Regions from separate parts of the Thermoanaerobacter uzonensis DSM 18761 genome, predicted to be linked through region 1. Evidence: riboswitches for the same ligand, from Rfam matches in the RefSeq annotation. Region 1 holds a riboswitch; each other region holds the start of a gene.
The links. Region 1 has a riboswitch for thiamine pyrophosphate ahead of thiD (bifunctional hydroxymethylpyrimidine kinase/phosphomethylpyrimidine kinase). Riboswitches for the same ligand answer to the same signal wherever they lie in the genome.
Positions count from the first base shown of each region.

Region 2: it holds a riboswitch for thiamine pyrophosphate, as region 1 does, so the genes downstream of both, thiC (phosphomethylpyrimidine synthase ThiC) here and thiD (bifunctional hydroxymethylpyrimidine kinase/phosphomethylpyrimidine kinase) in region 1, are expected to answer to the same signal.
Region 3: it holds a riboswitch for thiamine pyrophosphate, as region 1 does, so the genes downstream of both, thiT (energy-coupled thiamine transporter ThiT) here and thiD (bifunctional hydroxymethylpyrimidine kinase/phosphomethylpyrimidine kinase) in region 1, are expected to answer to the same signal.

Region 1 is NZ_FQUR01000007.1:264,085-269,835, forward strand. Features, by position in the region: gene BUB32_RS03020 (4Fe-4S dicluster domain-containing protein) at 5-454, shown strand; gene BUB32_RS03025 (NAD(P)/FAD-dependent oxidoreductase) at 451-1,716, shown strand; gene BUB32_RS03030 (GltB/FmdC/FwdC-like GXGXG domain-containing protein) at 1,716-2,444, shown strand; TPP riboswitch at 2,510-2,612, shown strand; gene thiD (bifunctional hydroxymethylpyrimidine kinase/phosphomethylpyrimidine kinase) at 2,671-3,465, shown strand; gene thiE (thiamine phosphate synthase) at 3,469-4,110, shown strand; gene thiM (hydroxyethylthiazole kinase) at 4,107-4,901, shown strand; gene cytX (putative hydroxymethylpyrimidine transporter CytX) at 4,930-5,751, shown strand, end outside.
Region 2 is NZ_FQUR01000009.1:146,718-152,468, forward strand. Features, by position in the region: gene metX (homoserine O-acetyltransferase MetX) at 1-613, opposite strand, end outside; gene BUB32_RS05320 (homocysteine synthase) at 634-1,917, opposite strand; gene BUB32_RS05325 (homoserine dehydrogenase) at 1,944-3,227, opposite strand; SAM riboswitch class I at 3,295-3,405, opposite strand; TPP riboswitch at 3,594-3,701, shown strand; gene thiC (phosphomethylpyrimidine synthase ThiC) at 3,747-5,045, shown strand; gene rd (rubredoxin) at 5,122-5,280, shown strand; gene BUB32_RS05340 (universal stress protein) at 5,398-5,751, shown strand, end outside.
Region 3 is NZ_FQUR01000011.1:89,133-94,883, reverse strand. Features, by position in the region: gene BUB32_RS07245 (phosphatase PAP2 family protein) at 1-494, opposite strand, end outside; gene thiT (energy-coupled thiamine transporter ThiT) at 905-1,543, opposite strand; TPP riboswitch at 1,606-1,708, opposite strand; gene BUB32_RS07235 (ABC transporter ATP-binding protein) at 1,831-3,714, opposite strand; gene BUB32_RS07230 (ABC transporter ATP-binding protein) at 3,711-5,751, opposite strand, start outside.

The sequences.
Region 1 (5,751 bases):
TTTTGTGAAAAAGGTTTATGTAAAAGAAGAAGTGTGCGTGGGATGTAGATTATGTGAAGTATACTGTATTACATCTCATTCAAAATATAAAGATGTTTTAAAAGCATATAAGTTGGAACCCCAAAGGCCGACGCCACGAATTGTTATAGAGGAAAATAGACCTGTATCTTTTTCGCTTCAGTGTAGGCATTGCGATGATGCGCCATGCGTTAAATCATGCATTACAGGAGCGATGCGAAAAGATCCATTAACAGGTGTTGTAACTTGTGACACAGATAAATGTGTTGGATGCTGGACTTGCGTGCTTGTATGTGAGTTTGGTGCAATCATAAGAGATGTAAATAATAAGGTTGCATCAAAATGTGACTTATGTGCTGAAGCAGGAGAACCGGCTTGTGTCAAGAATTGTCCTAATGAGGCACTTGTCTATAGTGAAGGAGGCATTTTTGTATGAGAATAGTAATAATTGGTAATTCTGTTGCAATGGTAGGTGCAGTAGAGGCAATAAGAAAATATGATACGAGTTCTGAAATAATTGTTATTTCAGATGAAACATATAACGTGTATTCAAGGCCCCTTATATCTTATTATCTTGGGAATTTAGTTTCTGAAGACAAAATGATATATAGAGAGAAAGATTTTTACCGCAAAAATAAAGTAGAAACTGTATTTGGTATTAAGGCTATTTCTATTGATGAAAGAAAAAAAGAAGTGCATCTTGAAAACGGAGACAGCATAAGTTTTGACAAACTTCTCATTGCAACGGGCGGGAAACCTATAATACCTCCAGTAGAAGGATTGAATAAAAAAAATGTTCATACTTTTATTAAAATGGACGATGCTAAAAAATTAAAGGAAGCTGCCAAGCCGGGTTCAAAAGCTGTAATTGTAGGGGGTGGTCTCATCGGATTCAAAGCAGCAGAAGGTCTTCACCATTTAGGGGTAGATGTAACAATAGTTGAACTTGCCGATAGAATTTTAAGTACAATTCTTGATGCAGAAGGAGCATCTTTGGTATCTCAAAGTCTTCAGAATGACGGCATAAAAATAATTACGGGAACAACGGTGGATAAAATCATAGGAGATGAATATGTTAAAGGGGTTTTGCTCAAAAATGGGCAGGAATTAGAAGCCGATAATCTTATTATCGCGATAGGTGTTGTGCCAAACGTTGATGTTGTAAAAAACACATCAATTTCTATAAACCGTGGTATTTTAGTAGATAACACTATGAAAACAAGCGTTGAAGATGTATATGCAGCAGGAGATGTAGCCGAAGGTTATGATATGCTTGTTGAGTCAAATAGGGTTGTGCCAATATGGCCAAATGGATACATGCAAGGGGAAATTGCAGGGCTTAACATGATTGGTATAAATAAAAGTTTTAAAGGAATTTTCCCTATGAACTCAATAGGTTATAAAAATACAAATATGATAACAGCTGGTATAACAAATCCACAGCAGCAGGAATTTGAGATTATCTCTAAAATTGATCATAACAGAAAGTATTATAAAAAATTTGTGGTAAAAGAAAATAGGTTAGTAGGATTTATATTAATTAATGATATTGATAGGGCTGGATTATTTACTGGGTTTATAAAAAACGAAACGGATATAACTCCATTTAAGAAGTATCTTTTAAATGATGATTTTGGATTCATATATTTGCCAAAAGAATTAAGAAAGGCAAAAATGCTTGACCTGGAGGTGGTATGATGAAAACCATAAATGCGTCAGGAATCTATTATAGAGACCTTAATGAAATAATTAAAGAGTTAGTTCGTGCTGGTGAAGATATAATTAATTTGAAAAATGTTAATGGTCAACGATATATAGGAGATAATCTATCTGGGACTACCAAAATAAATATCGAAGGTACACCTGGGAATGACATGGCAGCTTTTATGGATGGACTTACAATAGAAGTTTTTGGTAATGGACAGGATGCAATAGGAAATACAATGAACGATGGGAATATTATTATACATGGACATGCAGGTGATGTCGTTGGTTACGGGATGAGGGGTGGATCTATCTATATAAAAGATAATGTTGGTTATAGAGTTGGCATACACATGAAAGAATACAAAGATAAAGTTCCTGTAATAGTTATTGGAGGAAGTGCGGGAGACTTCTTTGGTGAATATATGGCAGGTGGATGCATGATTGTACTGAACTTAAAAAATGATGAAAATATAGTTGGAGAATATTGTGGTACAGGGATGCACGGAGGAGTTATATATTTGAGAGGAGATGTAGAAGACTATAAACTTGGGAAAGAGGTTATTAAGGAAAAGATAGATGACAAAGATTACGCGTTTATCCAAAAGTATGTTGAAAATTTTTGTCAATATTTTGATTATGATTTTCAAAAGATTATGAATCATTCTTTTGTCAAGTTGCATCCGATAGGCAAAAGGCCCTATGGAAATATGTATGCATAAAATTATTTTAATTCTTTTGGATTTGTGGTATAATTAGTTTAGACAATTTAGACAAAACTTAATATGACAAGTGCTAGGGGAGCCATAAATGGCTGAGAGGGGATTTGTTCCCGACCCTTTGAACCTGAACAGGGTAATGCCTGCGCAGGGAAGCACGTTTTACGAAGTTTGTAAAAAGTGCTCACCTGAACAGGTGAGCATAATTTATTATTTTGGAGGTGGTCATATGAAGTTAGTCCTTACTATTGCCGGTTCTGACTCTGGGGGAGGAGCAGGTATACAGGCAGATTTAAAGACTTTTTCAGCACATGGAGTATACGGCATGAGTGTCATTACTTCAATAACAGCGCAAAATACCATGGGGGTTTTAGGGATTGAGGATGTAAGTCCTGATATGGTGTATTTGCAGATGAAGGCAATTTTTGAGGATTTGTATCCCGATGCAGTGAAGATAGGCATGGTATCTAATGAAGACATTATTAAGATGATTGCAAAAGGATTAAAAGATTACAATGTAAAAAATGTTGTGCTGGACCCTGTCATGATTTCAAAGAGTGGAAGCTATTTATTGAAGCCGGAAGCAGTGGAGGCTTTGAAAAAGGAATTGATTTCTTTAAGCCTTGTAGTTACGCCAAATCTTATGGAGGCAGGAGAATTAATTGGAAAAGAAATTAAAAATATATCGGATATGAAGGAAGCGGCTAAGAAAATTCTAGATTTTGGGGCAAAAGCAGTAATTGTAAAAGGTGGACATCTTACAGGAGATGCTTTAGATGTGTTTTACGATGGAAAAGAGTTTTATGAAATTACATCAGAGAGGATTGATACTAAAAACACTCATGGTACAGGCTGTACATTTTCTTCAGCTATAGCTGCCAATATCGCTTTAGGCTATGATTTAGTTGAATCAATAAAAAGAGCGAAAGCATACATTACAGGGGCTATAAAACATTCATTGGCCATAGGGCATGGAGTAGGTCCCACCAACCATTTTTGGAATATAAAAATAAGGGAGGTGTGAGATATGGACTTAACCCTTTATGCTATAACGGATAGGTCTTACATAAAGGATATGGATATTGCTGACGCAGTAGAATTAGCAATAAAAGGCGGTGCAACAGTAATTCAACTGAGGGAAAAAGACATATCAAGTAGGGAATTTTATGAAATTGCTCTTAAAGTTAAAGAAGTGACAAAAAGAAATAAAATTCCTCTCATTATTAACGACAGAGTGGATATAGCTTTGGCGGTGGATGCAGATGGAGTTCACGTTGGACAGGAGGATTTGCCAGCAGATGTTGTAAGGAGAATGATAGGTCCTCATAAAATAGTAGGGGTATCAGCGAGGACAGTGGAAGAAGCTTTAAAAGCACAAAGGGATGGAGCGGATTATTTAGGGGTAGGTGCGGTGTTTAAGACTCCAACAAAGCCGGAAGCGGAAGCCATTGGAATAGAAGGGCTGAAAAAGATAAAAGAGACAGTCATTATTCCCGTAGTTGCAATAGGAGGTATAACGAAGGATAATGCTTATGAAGTCATGTTAAAGTCGGGAGTAGACGGGATATCTTCAGTTTCAGCTGTATTTTATGGGGATATAGAAAACAATACAAGAAAACTTTTGGAGGTTATAGCAAAAGCGATAAACGATAGGAGGAATTTGAAATGAAAAAAGAATTGTTGAAAATTTTAAGAGAGAAAAAGCCTTTAGTTCACCATATTACAAATATAGTTACTGTCAATGATTGTGCGAATATAACACTGGCTATAGGAGCACTGCCAGTCATGGCACATGCCTTGGAAGAAGTAGAAGAAATGGTAAGTGCAGCAGATGTTTTAGTTTTAAATATAGGTACTCTTACAAATGAACAAGTAGAAGCGATGATAAAGGCAGGGAAGGCTGCAAATAGACTTAAAGTACCAGTTATATTAGACCCTGTTGGAGCGGGAGCTACGAAGCTTAGGACACAAAGCTCAAAAAAGATATTAGAAGAGGTAAAAATTTCTGTGATAAAAGGGAATAGTGCTGAGATTTCAATACTTGCAGGTAAAGGTGGGAAGATACGCGGTGTAGAGTCTCAAGGCGGAGCAGATGATATTTCTGAAGCTGCAAAAGATTTAGCAAACGCGTACAATGTTGTAGTAGCAGTGTCAGGTGTTACTGACATAATTACTGATGGAAAAAGAATTGCGTATGTAAAAAATGGACATCCTATGATGGGTACTATCACCGGCACAGGCTGTATGCTTACCTCTGTAGTAGCAAGCTTCTGCGGAGTATGTGAAGATTATTTTGAAGCTACAGTAGAAGCTTTTGTAGCTTTTGGAATAGCAGGGGAAAGAGCTGCTCAAAGCAGTAATGTCAAAGGGCCCGGCAGTTTTAAAGTGACATTTTTTGATGAGATATATAATCTTACGCCGGAGATAATAGAAAAAGATAAAAAAATAACTATCTCATAAATTTACTTTAAGAAAGCAGGTGTGAATTATGAAAATTAAAAATTTTACCCTTTTTCTAATATGGGCAGGTGCAGCAATTTCAATTGCTGAAATTTATACAGGTTCCCTATTTGCACCTCTGGGTTTAACTAAAGGTTTGTTGGCTATTTTAATAGGTCATATTATTGGTACCTTATTTTTTTCACTGGGGGGTCTTATGTCATATATCCTTAACTTGCCAGCAATAAAATCAACAAAAGTTGTTTTAGGCAATAAGGGTACAGTTTTTTTAGGGGCATTAAACATTTTGCAATTGATTGGATGGACAGCAGTCATGATTATACAATCAGCAAAAGCTTTTAATGGTGCCATTGGTATGTCTGTTGGTGTAGGAATACTTTTTGTAGGCATATCTGTTTTATTATGGTCACTATTTTTTGAAAGTGAAGCATACTGGGTAAATAACATTGCAGTAATATTGTTGTTTATATTGACTATTGGTGTTGTAGTATTTTTAAAGGGCGGGGAAATTTTAACACCAGAAGGTAGCATGAGTTTTGTAGATGCAATCGAACTTGCCGTTGCTATGCCTGTATCATGGCTGCCTTTAGTAGGAGATTATACGATCAACAGTGAAAATAGAAAATCTAGCTTTATGTATACATTTTTAGGTTATTTTATTGCAAGCTGTTTTATGTATTTTATAGGTCTTTTTGTTTCCTTAAAGACGGGAGGAAAAGATATAATTTCATATTTTGCATCAATAAAATCTGGGTTTGTACCATTGCTAATAATACTCTTATCAACAGTAACAACCACTTTTATGGATGTATACTCTGCTGCGATATCTACAATGGCAGTTATTAAAACA
Region 2 (5,751 bases), on a different contig from region 1:
CGTAGTAATCACCACCGTAAAAATGTGGGTCATTTAGTATGCATTGTATTCCTACATGATTATACGCAATATTAAGAGGAGTAAGCTTATAATCAGCAGCTATGACAATAGATTTATCCACTAAATCCGGGTATGTCACTGCCCACTCTAAAGCCTGCATTCCTCCCATAGACCCTCCAATACCGACTTTTATTCGGTCTATGCCAAGATAATCTAGAAGAAGTTTCTGCACTCTCACCATGTCTCTTATATTAATTTTTGGAAACCTTAAACCGTAAGGTTTCCCTGTTTTAGGGTCTATAGAAGAAGGTCCTGTCGTTCCATAACAACTGCCAAGAAAGTTAGAGCATATGACAAAATACTTATCTGTATCAATATACTTGCCCGGACCAATTAAAGGGTCCCACCAGCCAATATTTTTTTTCCCAGGATGTACACCTGCTGCATGGGCACTGCCACTTAAAGCGTGTTCCACAAGTATCACATTATTTTTTTCTTTATTTAATTTCCCATAAGTTTCATAAACAATAGTAAGTTCATCAAAGCTATATCCACTTTCTGTAGTGAATATATTTTTCCCTTTTAGTGTAACCTTTTTTTCCTCAACTATCATTTACATCAACCTTTCCTTATCTATTTTTGCGATGCATAAAGGGCATTATCAAGGTCTTCTAATATATCTTCTATATCCTCAAGCCCTACAGAAAGTCTTATCATATCCTCCGTAACACCAGAAGCTAACTGTTCTTCTTTTGATAACTGCTGATGGGTCGTGCTGGCTGGATGTATAACCAAAGACTTTGCATCCCCTATATTAGCAAGATGAGTAAATAATTTTAAACTCTCTATAAATTTAATGCCTGCTTTTAATCCACCTTTTATGCCAAAAGTCAAAACTCCTCCTTGCCCTCTTGTCAAATACTTTTGTGCCAAAGCATAATAGGGACTTGATTTAAGTCCTGGATAATTTACCCACGAAACGTAGGGATGAGAAGCTAAAAACTCTGCAACTTTTAAAGCATTTTGACTGTGCCTTTCCATCCTAAGAGATAAAGTCTCTAATCCTTGTGCGAATAAAAATGCATTAAATGGACTCAAAGCAGTACCCAAATCCCTTAAAAGCTGCACCCTCGCTTTTACAATATAAGCTGCTTCACCTACATCTTTTACATACCTTATACCATGATAACTTGGATCTGGTTCTGTAAGTTCTGGAAACTTTCCATTGTCCCAATTAAATTTTCCAGAATCTACTATAACTCCACCTATAGAAGTCCCATGACCACCTATAAATTTAGTCGCCGAATGTACCACTATATCAGCCCCAAACTCGATAGGCCGTGCAAGGTAAGGAGTTGCAAAAGTATTATCTACAATGAGAGGAATTCCTGCAGTGTGGGCAATTTCTGCTATTTTTTCAATGTCAGCCACGTCAATTTTTGGATTGCCAATAGTCTCAACGTACAAAGCTTTTGTCTTATCTATTATTTGACTTTTAAAGTTTTCAGGATTGCTGGGGTCCACAAACTTAAAATTTATACCAAACTTTTTCAAAGTAGTCGCAAAAAGGTTATAAGTCCCTCCATAAAGATTGGTAGAAGATACAATCTCGTCTCCTACTCCTGCGATATTAGTAACTGCCAGCGTTATAGCTGCTTGACCTGAAGATACAGCAAGGGCACCTACCCCACCTTCTAATGCAGCTATTCTCTTTTCAAAAACGTCAACTGTGGGGTTCATCATTCGAGTATATATATACCCTTCTTCTTTTAAGGCAAAGAGGTCTGCAGCGTGCTTAGTACTTTTAAAAGCAAAGGAAGAAGTTTGATATATAGGAAGAGCTACAGCTCCCGTAGTTGGGTCAGACTCCCATCCTTCATGAATTGCCAAAGTTGAAAAACCATATTTTTTAGACATACTTATAACTCCTTTCACAAAATTTTTTAAATCACTTCTACAAAATCCTCAAATTTACTTACTTCTTCTGTTATATCCTCTTGCAAAACTTTAAAAATAGTTTTTATCTCGGTTATTTTTTCTAATTTTTCTGTAAATGTCTCAACACTTTTCTTCATTTTAACAATAGCTGTAAATGTGCCGTTTTCATAGGAAGATTCCACAATTGATACTTTTTGTTCTTTTAAAAACTTTAAAACTTTTTTCAAACTTAAAATATTTTCTTTATGAGTTTCAAGCCTTATATAAAAAGTATCTGTAAAACTTCCCTGACGAATTGGAAGAAAGTCTATCCTCTTATTATCTTTGATATCATAGTTTAACAATATATCAATTAAATCTGCCACTACAGCATCCCCTGTAGGAAGTTCTCCAGCACCTTTTCCTACAAAAACATATTCACCAAAACTATCCCCTCTAAGTATGATAGCATTATTTACGTCGTTTATCCTTGACAAAATATTATTTTCTTCGACTAAAACTGGTTCCACTCCTGCAAAGATGCCATCTTTGACTTTTTTGCCCCAGGCAAATAATTTTATTTTATATCCCCACTTATTGATGTAATTTAAATCTTGAGTCGTGATTTCGTCTATTCCTTTTCTGGTTATAGAATTTACTGGCACGTTTATATTGAACACTTTCCTCATTAATATAGCAAGTTTATAAAGGGCATCAAAGCCTTTTACGTCATAATCGGGATTTGCTTCTGCATATCCTAATTGCTGGGCTTCTTTAAGTGCTTCTTTATAACTTCTGCCTTCAGTAGTCATTTTAGTGAGAATATAATTAGTAGTGCCATTTATTATACCGCCTACAAAATCTATTTCATCTGTAATTTTTAATCTATCAATTTGATGCAGTATAGGTATAGCCCCACCTACACTTGCCTCACATTTTAGAAATACTCTATTCTTTTCTGCTATTTCATTTAATTCTTCTCCATGCTTAGCTATCAATTCTTTATTTGCAGTGATTACATGCTTCCCTGAAGCCAAAGCCTCCTTCACATATTCGTAAGCTGGAGAAATGCCTCCTATTGCTTCAATGATTATTTTTATCTCTTTATCTTTCAAAATTTCTTCAGCATTTTGGGTAAGTAGTCCCTCTACTTTCACTTTCCTTGGCTTATTGAGATTTTTCACCAGTATCTTCTTTATCTCAGGATAAACCCCTGTGCTCTCCCTTATATGACCTCCTCTTGAAGTTATCAATTTATATACTCCTGTTCCTACTGTACCAAGTCCTAATAATCCGATTTTTATTTTCATGTCACACCTCCAAATAAATTTTTAGGCCCTCTTCTCAATGAGAAGAGGGCCTAATAATCCGCCACTCCTCTCATCTCTCAGGTTAGACACCCTAACCTGCAGGATTTGGCACCAGACGCATATAAATGCCGGTTGCCGGGTTTCATCGGGCCAGTCCCTCCACCACTCTTGATAAGAGGTTTGTGTGTAATATTTATATTCAATTTTACATGTTGTAATCTATGTTATCACTTTGAAACTGTAAAGTCAAGAACTTTTTTTGTACTCTTTCTTAAATTTTTTCTAAATTTTAATATACGCCGATTTTTTTTAGTGGTATAATAATATTCTAGAATATTTATACCCTATCGATTATAAAAATTTAATATTTGCCACATGGGGTGCCGGCATAAGCGGCTGAGAAAAAGGTGTTGCCTTTTAACCCATTGAACCTGTTAGGTTAGTACCTGCGTAGGGATGTGGTCATCCACCATGGCTATAATCCCCATGGTTTATTTATTTTTTAAGGAGGTTTTTATTATGACACAATTGGAATACGCCCTTTCAGGCATTGTCACAAAAGAGATGAAAACAGTCGCAGAGTATGAAGGAGTAGACGAAGAATTTATTTTAGAAGGAGTTAAAAAAGGAGAAATAGTAATACCATCAAACATTAACCACAAAAACCTCATTCCCAAAGGGATAGGAAGGGGTTTATCGACAAAAATAAATGCCAATATAGGAACCTCTGATGCATACACTGAAATTGACAAAGAAATTGAAAAATTAAATGTTGCTGTAAAAGCTGGAGCAGATGCGGTAATGGATTTAAGCACAGGAGGTGACATTAACCAATCTCGTAGAAAAATACTTGAAAATTCCCCTGTCCCTGTAGGAACTGTCCCCATGTATCAAGCAGCTGTAGAATCTATATCCAAATACGGTAGCATTGTAGCTATGCCTGAAGAATTCATTTTTGAAGTTATAGAAGAACAAGCAAAAGACGGGGTTGATTTTATTACAGTCCACTGTGGTCTAACATTTGAATCATTGAAAAAGCTTAAAGACAACGGCCGAGTGATGGATATAGTAAGCCGCGGTGGCTCCTTTACAATTGCTTGGATGCTCCATAACAACAAAGAAAATCCTTTGTATAAACATTTTGATAGACTCCTTGATATTGCTAAAAAATATGACATAACTCTAAGCTTAGGAGATGGACTGCGTCCAGGTTGTCTTGAAGATGCTACAGACGCAGCACAAATTCAAGAACTTATAATCCTTGGCGAATTGGTAAAGAAATCTCGAGAGGCAGGAGTTCAAGTTATGGTAGAAGGACCTGGGCATGTGCCAATTGACCAAATTGAAGCAAATGTAAAACTTCAAAAACAACTTTGTCACAACGCTCCTTTTTATGTGCTTGGTCCTATTGTGACTGATATAGCTCCTGGTTATGACCACATAACTTCTGCAATCGGAGGAGCAATTGCAGCAGCTTCTGGTGCTGATTTCCTTTGCTATGTTACACCCGCTGAACATCTCGGACTTCCAGACAAAGAAGATGTCAAAGAAGGCGTTATTGCAGCAAAAATAGCTGCCCATGCCGCAGATATCGCAAAAGGCGTAAAAGGTGCTAAAGAAAAAGATTTAACTATGGCTAAAGCCAGAAAAGCCTTAAACTGGAATGAGCAAATAAAGCTTTCTATAGACCCTGATAAAGCTTTTAAATATCGCGTCAATAAAAACATATCTACAGCCAAAACTTGCAGTATGTGCGGAAAATTCTGCGCTATGAAAATTGTCAGTGAGTACCTTGGAACTTCAGCTACGACCTGTTAATATCCTTTTGCCTTCCCCTTGATTTTCTTTACTAATTTCTGCTATAATAAAGGAAAATATCAAGGGGGTATTTTTTATGGAAAAGTGGCAATGCACAGTATGTGGGTACATCTATGATCCAGAAGAAGGAGACCCATCACAAGGAATTGAACCAGGAACTCCTTTTGAAGAATTGCCTGACGATTGGGTTTGTCCTGACTGCGGGGTAGGAAAAGATATGTTTGAAAAAATATGAGAGAGCGATTGCTCTCTTTTTTTATTGATTTTTAATAAGATTCATATTATTATAGTTGTATGAAATCACTATACTCAAACAAAGATATAATTAAACTGTGGAGGGCGTGTAAATTTAATGAGTGAAGGTTTTAGGAGGTTAACTCCTGAAGAAGCTTTAGAAATTATAAAAAAACAACAGCGAGGAAAATTAAAAATATTCTTAGGATATGCTCCTGGTGTTGGAAAAACTTATGCAATGCTCAATGAAGGCAACAGGCGTCTTAAAAGAGGTCAAGATGTAGTAATAGGTTATGTGGAAACTCATGGAAGAAAAGAGACAGAAGCCCAAATAGGAAATTTAGAAATAATCCCTCGAAAAAAAATTGAATACCACGGCATGATATTAGAAGAAATGGATACCGACGCCATAATTGCTCGTAAACCAGAAGTAGTTTTGATAGATGAATTAGCGCATACAAATGCACCTGGC
Region 3 (5,751 bases), on a different contig from region 1:
AAAGTAATACCTATCGTTGAGCCCATTAATACATCTGAAGGATAATGCAGTCCAATGTATATCCTTGAAATCCCTACAAGCATTGCCAGCGAAATAAAGAACACTGCAAGGCTTGGAAAAAACATCGAAAAAGTCATAGCAAGTGAAAAACTGGCAGTAGCATGACCTGAAGGAAAAGAATAATCTTTTAAAAGATGTTTAAAAGTGTTCGTATTAGTTAATACCATATAAGGCCTTGGTCTTGTATATTTTCTTTTTAAGAGCTGAACAAACAAATGGCTGCTTGTAAGCGCAGTTAAAGCTTCTAAAGCCGAGGCTTTTACATCGTTTTTTCCAAAAAAAATTAAAAATAAACAAGAAAATATTGTAAAAAAAGGACCGCCTATATGAGTTATTTTGGGCATTATTTTGTCCAATATATTACATTTTATCCTTTCGTTTATATAGAAAAAAATGTTTTTGTCTTTGTCAAGAAGCACTCTTTTTATTTGCATCTGCAAAATTTCCCTCCCTACAATTCCTCACGAATGCTTTTTATTGAAATATTTAAGTACAAATTCACACACTTTATTAACAGGATTTTTGTAAACAAATTTTTCTATTCTTTTTTTCATTGCCTTAAGTTTATCAAGGTCTTCAAACAACAATTCTCTTGATTTTAAATTTTATATTCTTTATATATTATCGTACTTTTCAAAAGCTTTTTCAACAGCCTTTGCTACTCTTTTATGGCATATTCCTATTTATCCACGGGCTTTCACATAACCTTTGATTAAATTATCTTATGATAACATTAAAAAAACATTATAAGGAAGTTAATTTTATGTTAAATTTTTTCTTACAAAATATTATACCATTAATTTTAGCTATCCATTGAAAAAAATAAAAAAGGGGAAATACCCCTTTAAGCAATTGCTTTCTTTTTAATTTCCTCGATAGCATTTCTAACTTGTGGAATTAATGAAACTGCAAAACATATTGCCACTTCTACACCTACTATACTTCCGTTAACTAGAAGTGAATAAACTATGGGACTCATTCCTTTTGGCGCATAGCTTGCAAAAAAGAATACTCCGGATAAAAAGTGAGAAAAAAATCGTCCAAATCCACCAACTAAAATTCCCAAACTCAGGTTTTTTCTAAAAAAGCCAGCAAGTCCTAAAGCACCAAAGGCCAACGGATAGTCGAGAAGTACTTGCACCCATTGGACTATAAATGGATCTTGAATAAGTTGTAAAAGTCCATACGCCATTCCTACAATCACACCAGGACCTGGTCCATAATAATAAGCAAAGATAAAAAGCGGCAACATGCTGGCAGGTGTAATAGAACCACCTTGAGGCCAGTGGTAAAATCTTATATAAGACAGCACGAAAGAAATAGCGATTGAAAGTGCTCCGTAGACAAGCATTTTTGTGTCAAATTTGACACTTCTTCGCATCAGATATAAGAGAAAAGCTGCCAATAAAATTGCCAATATAACCGATAACGTCACTGGCTTTATTTTGGCAAAATCAGAAAAAACACTTAAAAGGTAGGACATAAACAAAAACACCTCCATTTTTCAAGGAGGCTATGTTCGCTGAAAAAAATACCGCGAAATGCGGTATTTTTGAGCCGCATTCCCTACGGAGGCATTACCCTCATCAGGTTCCAAGGGTTTGGCATCAATGCCATCTCAGCCGTTAAAGCTCCCCCAGCGGACATAACCACCTATTTTGTTTTCACCTTTAATTTATCATTTTCTGTAATCTGTGTCAAGAATAATTATCAAATGCGGATGGTCAAGCTTTGTAGGTTGCTTATGTTTTGCACACACATCAAATGGTATTAACTTGCCATCTCTTCCTCTTTTTCAAACTGGCTGTTATAGAGGCTTGCATAAAAACCGCCTTTTTTAAGAAGTTCTTCATGGGTACCTTGCTCTACAATATCTCCATGGTTCATAACAAGTATCAAGTCAGCATCCCGTATTGTAGAAAGCCTATGAGCGATTATAAAGCTTGTGCGCCCTTTCATGAGATAATCCATCGCTTTTTGTATTTGTATTTCTGTAAGGGTATCTACAGAGCTTGTAGCCTCATCGAGTATGAGAATTTTTGGATCTTTCAAAATAGCTCTTGCTATAGTTAGTAACTGTTTTTGCCCTTGAGAAATATTTGTGGTCTCTTCATTTAATACCATGTTATAGCCCCCTGGCAATGTCCTTACAAAACTGTCAACATGAGCTGCCTTAGCAGCTTTTATAACTTCCTCATCAGTAGCATCAAGACGACCATATCTGATATTGTCCATAATAGTACCATTGTAAAGCCATGTATCCTGAAGCACCATGCCAAAAAGTGAACGCAAATCCTCCCTCGTAAAATCTCTTATATCATGGCCGTCAATCAAAATAGCTCCTTCATTCACATCGTAAAAGCGCATTAAAAGTTTCACTATAGTGGTTTTTCCAGCACCAGTAGGACCAACAATTGCAACTTTTTGTCCTGCCTTAATAGAAGCTGAAAAGTTATTTATCACCATTTTATCAGGTCTATATCCAAAACGAACATTTCTAAATTCAACATTGCCTTTTATATCTTCAACTTTTACAGGCTGTGGATTATCTGAAACTTCCTCTTCTTCCTCCAAAAACTCAAATACTCTTTCTGCACAGGCAGCAGTTTGTTGCAGTATATTGGAAATATTTGCAATCTGGGCAATAGGCTGTGTAAAAGATCGGATGTACTGTATAAATGCCTGAATATCCCCTACTTCTATTGCATTTTTTATGACCAACCAACTGCCCAAAACTGTAACCGCCACATAACCCAAGTTTCCTATTACATTCATAAGTGGCATCATAATGCCTGTTAAAAACTGTGACTTCCAAGCTGTTCCGTACAAAGTGTTATTTAATACGTCAAACTTTTCAATGCTCTTTTTCTCTCCATTAAAAGCCTTTACTATATTATGGCCTCCATACATTTCCTCTACATGACCATTTACATGCCCTAAATAATCCTGCTGCTCTCTAAAATACCTTTGTGAATGTTTGACAATAAAGGCAATTACCAAAGAAGATAAAGGAATTATCAAAAGCGCTACTAAAGTCATAAGCCAGTTTATGGTAAACATCATAATCAAAACGCCAACTACTGTCGTCACAGAAGTAATTATCTGAGTCAAGCTTTGATTGAGAGTCTGAGTAATTGTATCCACGTCATTTGTAATACGAGACAATATTTCCCCTTGATTTGTACTTTCAAAATATTTCAAAGGCAGGCGGTTAATTTTTTCAGAAATTTCTTTTCTAAACCTATAGGTAACTTTCATCGCAACCCCAGACATTATCCATCCTTGCAAGTATCCAAATAAAGCACTTAAACCATATAAGCCTATGAGAATTAGAATTATCTTTCCTACATATTCAAAGTCTATGCCACTGCCTTGCCCTGTTATTTTATTCATTACACCTTCAAATATTTTGGTTATGGCTTTACTGAGTATTTTAGGACCCGCAATGGAGAAGGAAGCACTGAGCGCTGCTAATATAAATACACTTATTATAGAAAATTTATAAGCTGATAAATATTTTATCAACTTTTTCATTGTGCCTTTAAAATCTCGCGCTTTTTCTCCACCGCGAACCATGCCATGGGGACCGCCTCCCATTCCTGGCCGGCGAAGTCTGGGAATCTGTTTGGGGTCTATTCTTCTATTTTCACTCATGCCAATTCCTCCTCCGACAGCTGTGATAAAGCTATTTCTCTGTAAGTTTGACAGTTTGCAAGTAGATCTTTGTGTTTTCCTATGCCTACAATTTTACCTTCTTCAAGCACTATTATTTGGTCTACATTTAAAAGTGTTGACACCCTTTGTGACACCATTATAACAGTGCTTGATTTTAACCTTTCTCTTAAGGCTTTCCTTAAAATTGACTCTGTTTTAAAGTCAAGAGCTGAAAAACTTTCATCAAAAATGTATATTTCAGGTTTTTTAACAAGAGCACGGGCAATAGAAAGCCTCTGTTTTTGTCCTCCTGATACATTGGTTCCTCCTTGTGCAATCTCAGAATCAAATTTCTTGGTCTTTTCATTTATAAATTCTATTGCCTGTGCAATTTCTGCCGCTTCTTTTACTTCTTCGTCTGTAGCCTGATCATTCCCATATTTTAAATTTGATTTAATTGTACCGCTGAAAAGCCAACTTTTTTGAGGTACATATCCTATTCTTCTACGTAAATCTTCCTGCCTTACTTCTCTTACATCTACACCATCAACCAAAACCTGTCCTTCTGTCACATCGTAAAATCTCAAGATCAAATTCACTAAGGTACTCTTTCCAGAACCTGTTCTTCCTATTATGCCTACTGTCTGACCTGGCAAAACCTTGAAGTTTATATCCTTTAAAGCGTATTCTTCAGCACCTGGATATTTAAAAGATACATTCCTAAATTCTACAGTTCCAGCCATATTTTCATTAAATTGTTTTGGATTTTCTGGGTCTTTTATAGAAGGCTCTGTAGCCAAAACCTCAGCAATACGCTCTGCCGATACTGATGCTCTTGGTATCATTATAAACAGCATTGAGAACATCAAAAATGCAAAGATAATCTGTATAGCGTATTGCATAAATGCCATCATGTCTCCAACTTGCATGCTGGAATTTTGGATTTGGTGAGCTCCTACCCATACTATCAAAAGAGTAATACCATTCATTACAAGCATCATAGATGGAAACATAACTGCCATTGCTCGATTTACAAAAAGTCCTACTTTTGTAATATCTTGATTGGCTTTGTCAAAGCGTTCTTCTTCAAATTTTTGATTATTAAAAGCTCTTACCACCATTATTCCTGACAAATTTTCACGAGTAACTAAGTTCAATCTATCAATCAATTTTTGCATTAGCATAAACTTGGGCATCGCAATAGAGTACAATATTGATATTATGCCTAAAAGTACTATTACTGCTAAAGCTATAATCCAAGACATTGAAACACTTTTACTAAGTGCTCTAAATACTCCACCTATACCCATTATAGGAGCATAGAAAACCATTCTTATCATAATTACAAGAAGCATCTGTATTTGTGTAATATCGTTTGTAGTTCTTGTTATCAAAGAAGCCGTAGAAAATTTGTCAAATTCAGCATTAGAGAAGTTCTCTACTTGTGTAAATAAATCTTTTCTCAAATCTCTCGCTACTCCGGCTGCTATTCTTGAGCCAAAAAATGCTACCATAATAGTGCTTAAGGCACTAAGTCCTGTTATCAATAGCATTATAAGGCCAGTATGAAGAATGTACCTAGTTTGAATCCTGTCAGTATTAATTCCAATTGCCTTATACTCATTTTTTACAGCCATTGTAGCAGCCTGTATAATCATGTTATCTCCTAAAGAAGCAAATTTTTTATTCATTTCATCTCTTATTTGAATAAGCTGCTCTTCTGGCAGTTGAGACATCATAGCAAAGAGGTCTACATTTGCCGGTATTTTCTTCCCATTAAATTCTATACTTCCGTTTTTTGCACTGGCTTTAGCTTTTTCTACACCTGTAACAGCTAAAAAGGCTTTTCCCAGAGGTAAATTTATTTTGTCAATTTCCGATTTATCTACGCTTTTAAGGACATATACAGGCTCTTTTGAAAGAATAGGATATTTCTTTACATATTTATCATAATCAGTACTGGATTTGTCTACTAATGTATAACCCTTTAAAATCTCTTCCCTTTCTTCAGGTGTAACAAATAGTAAAAGTTTATCC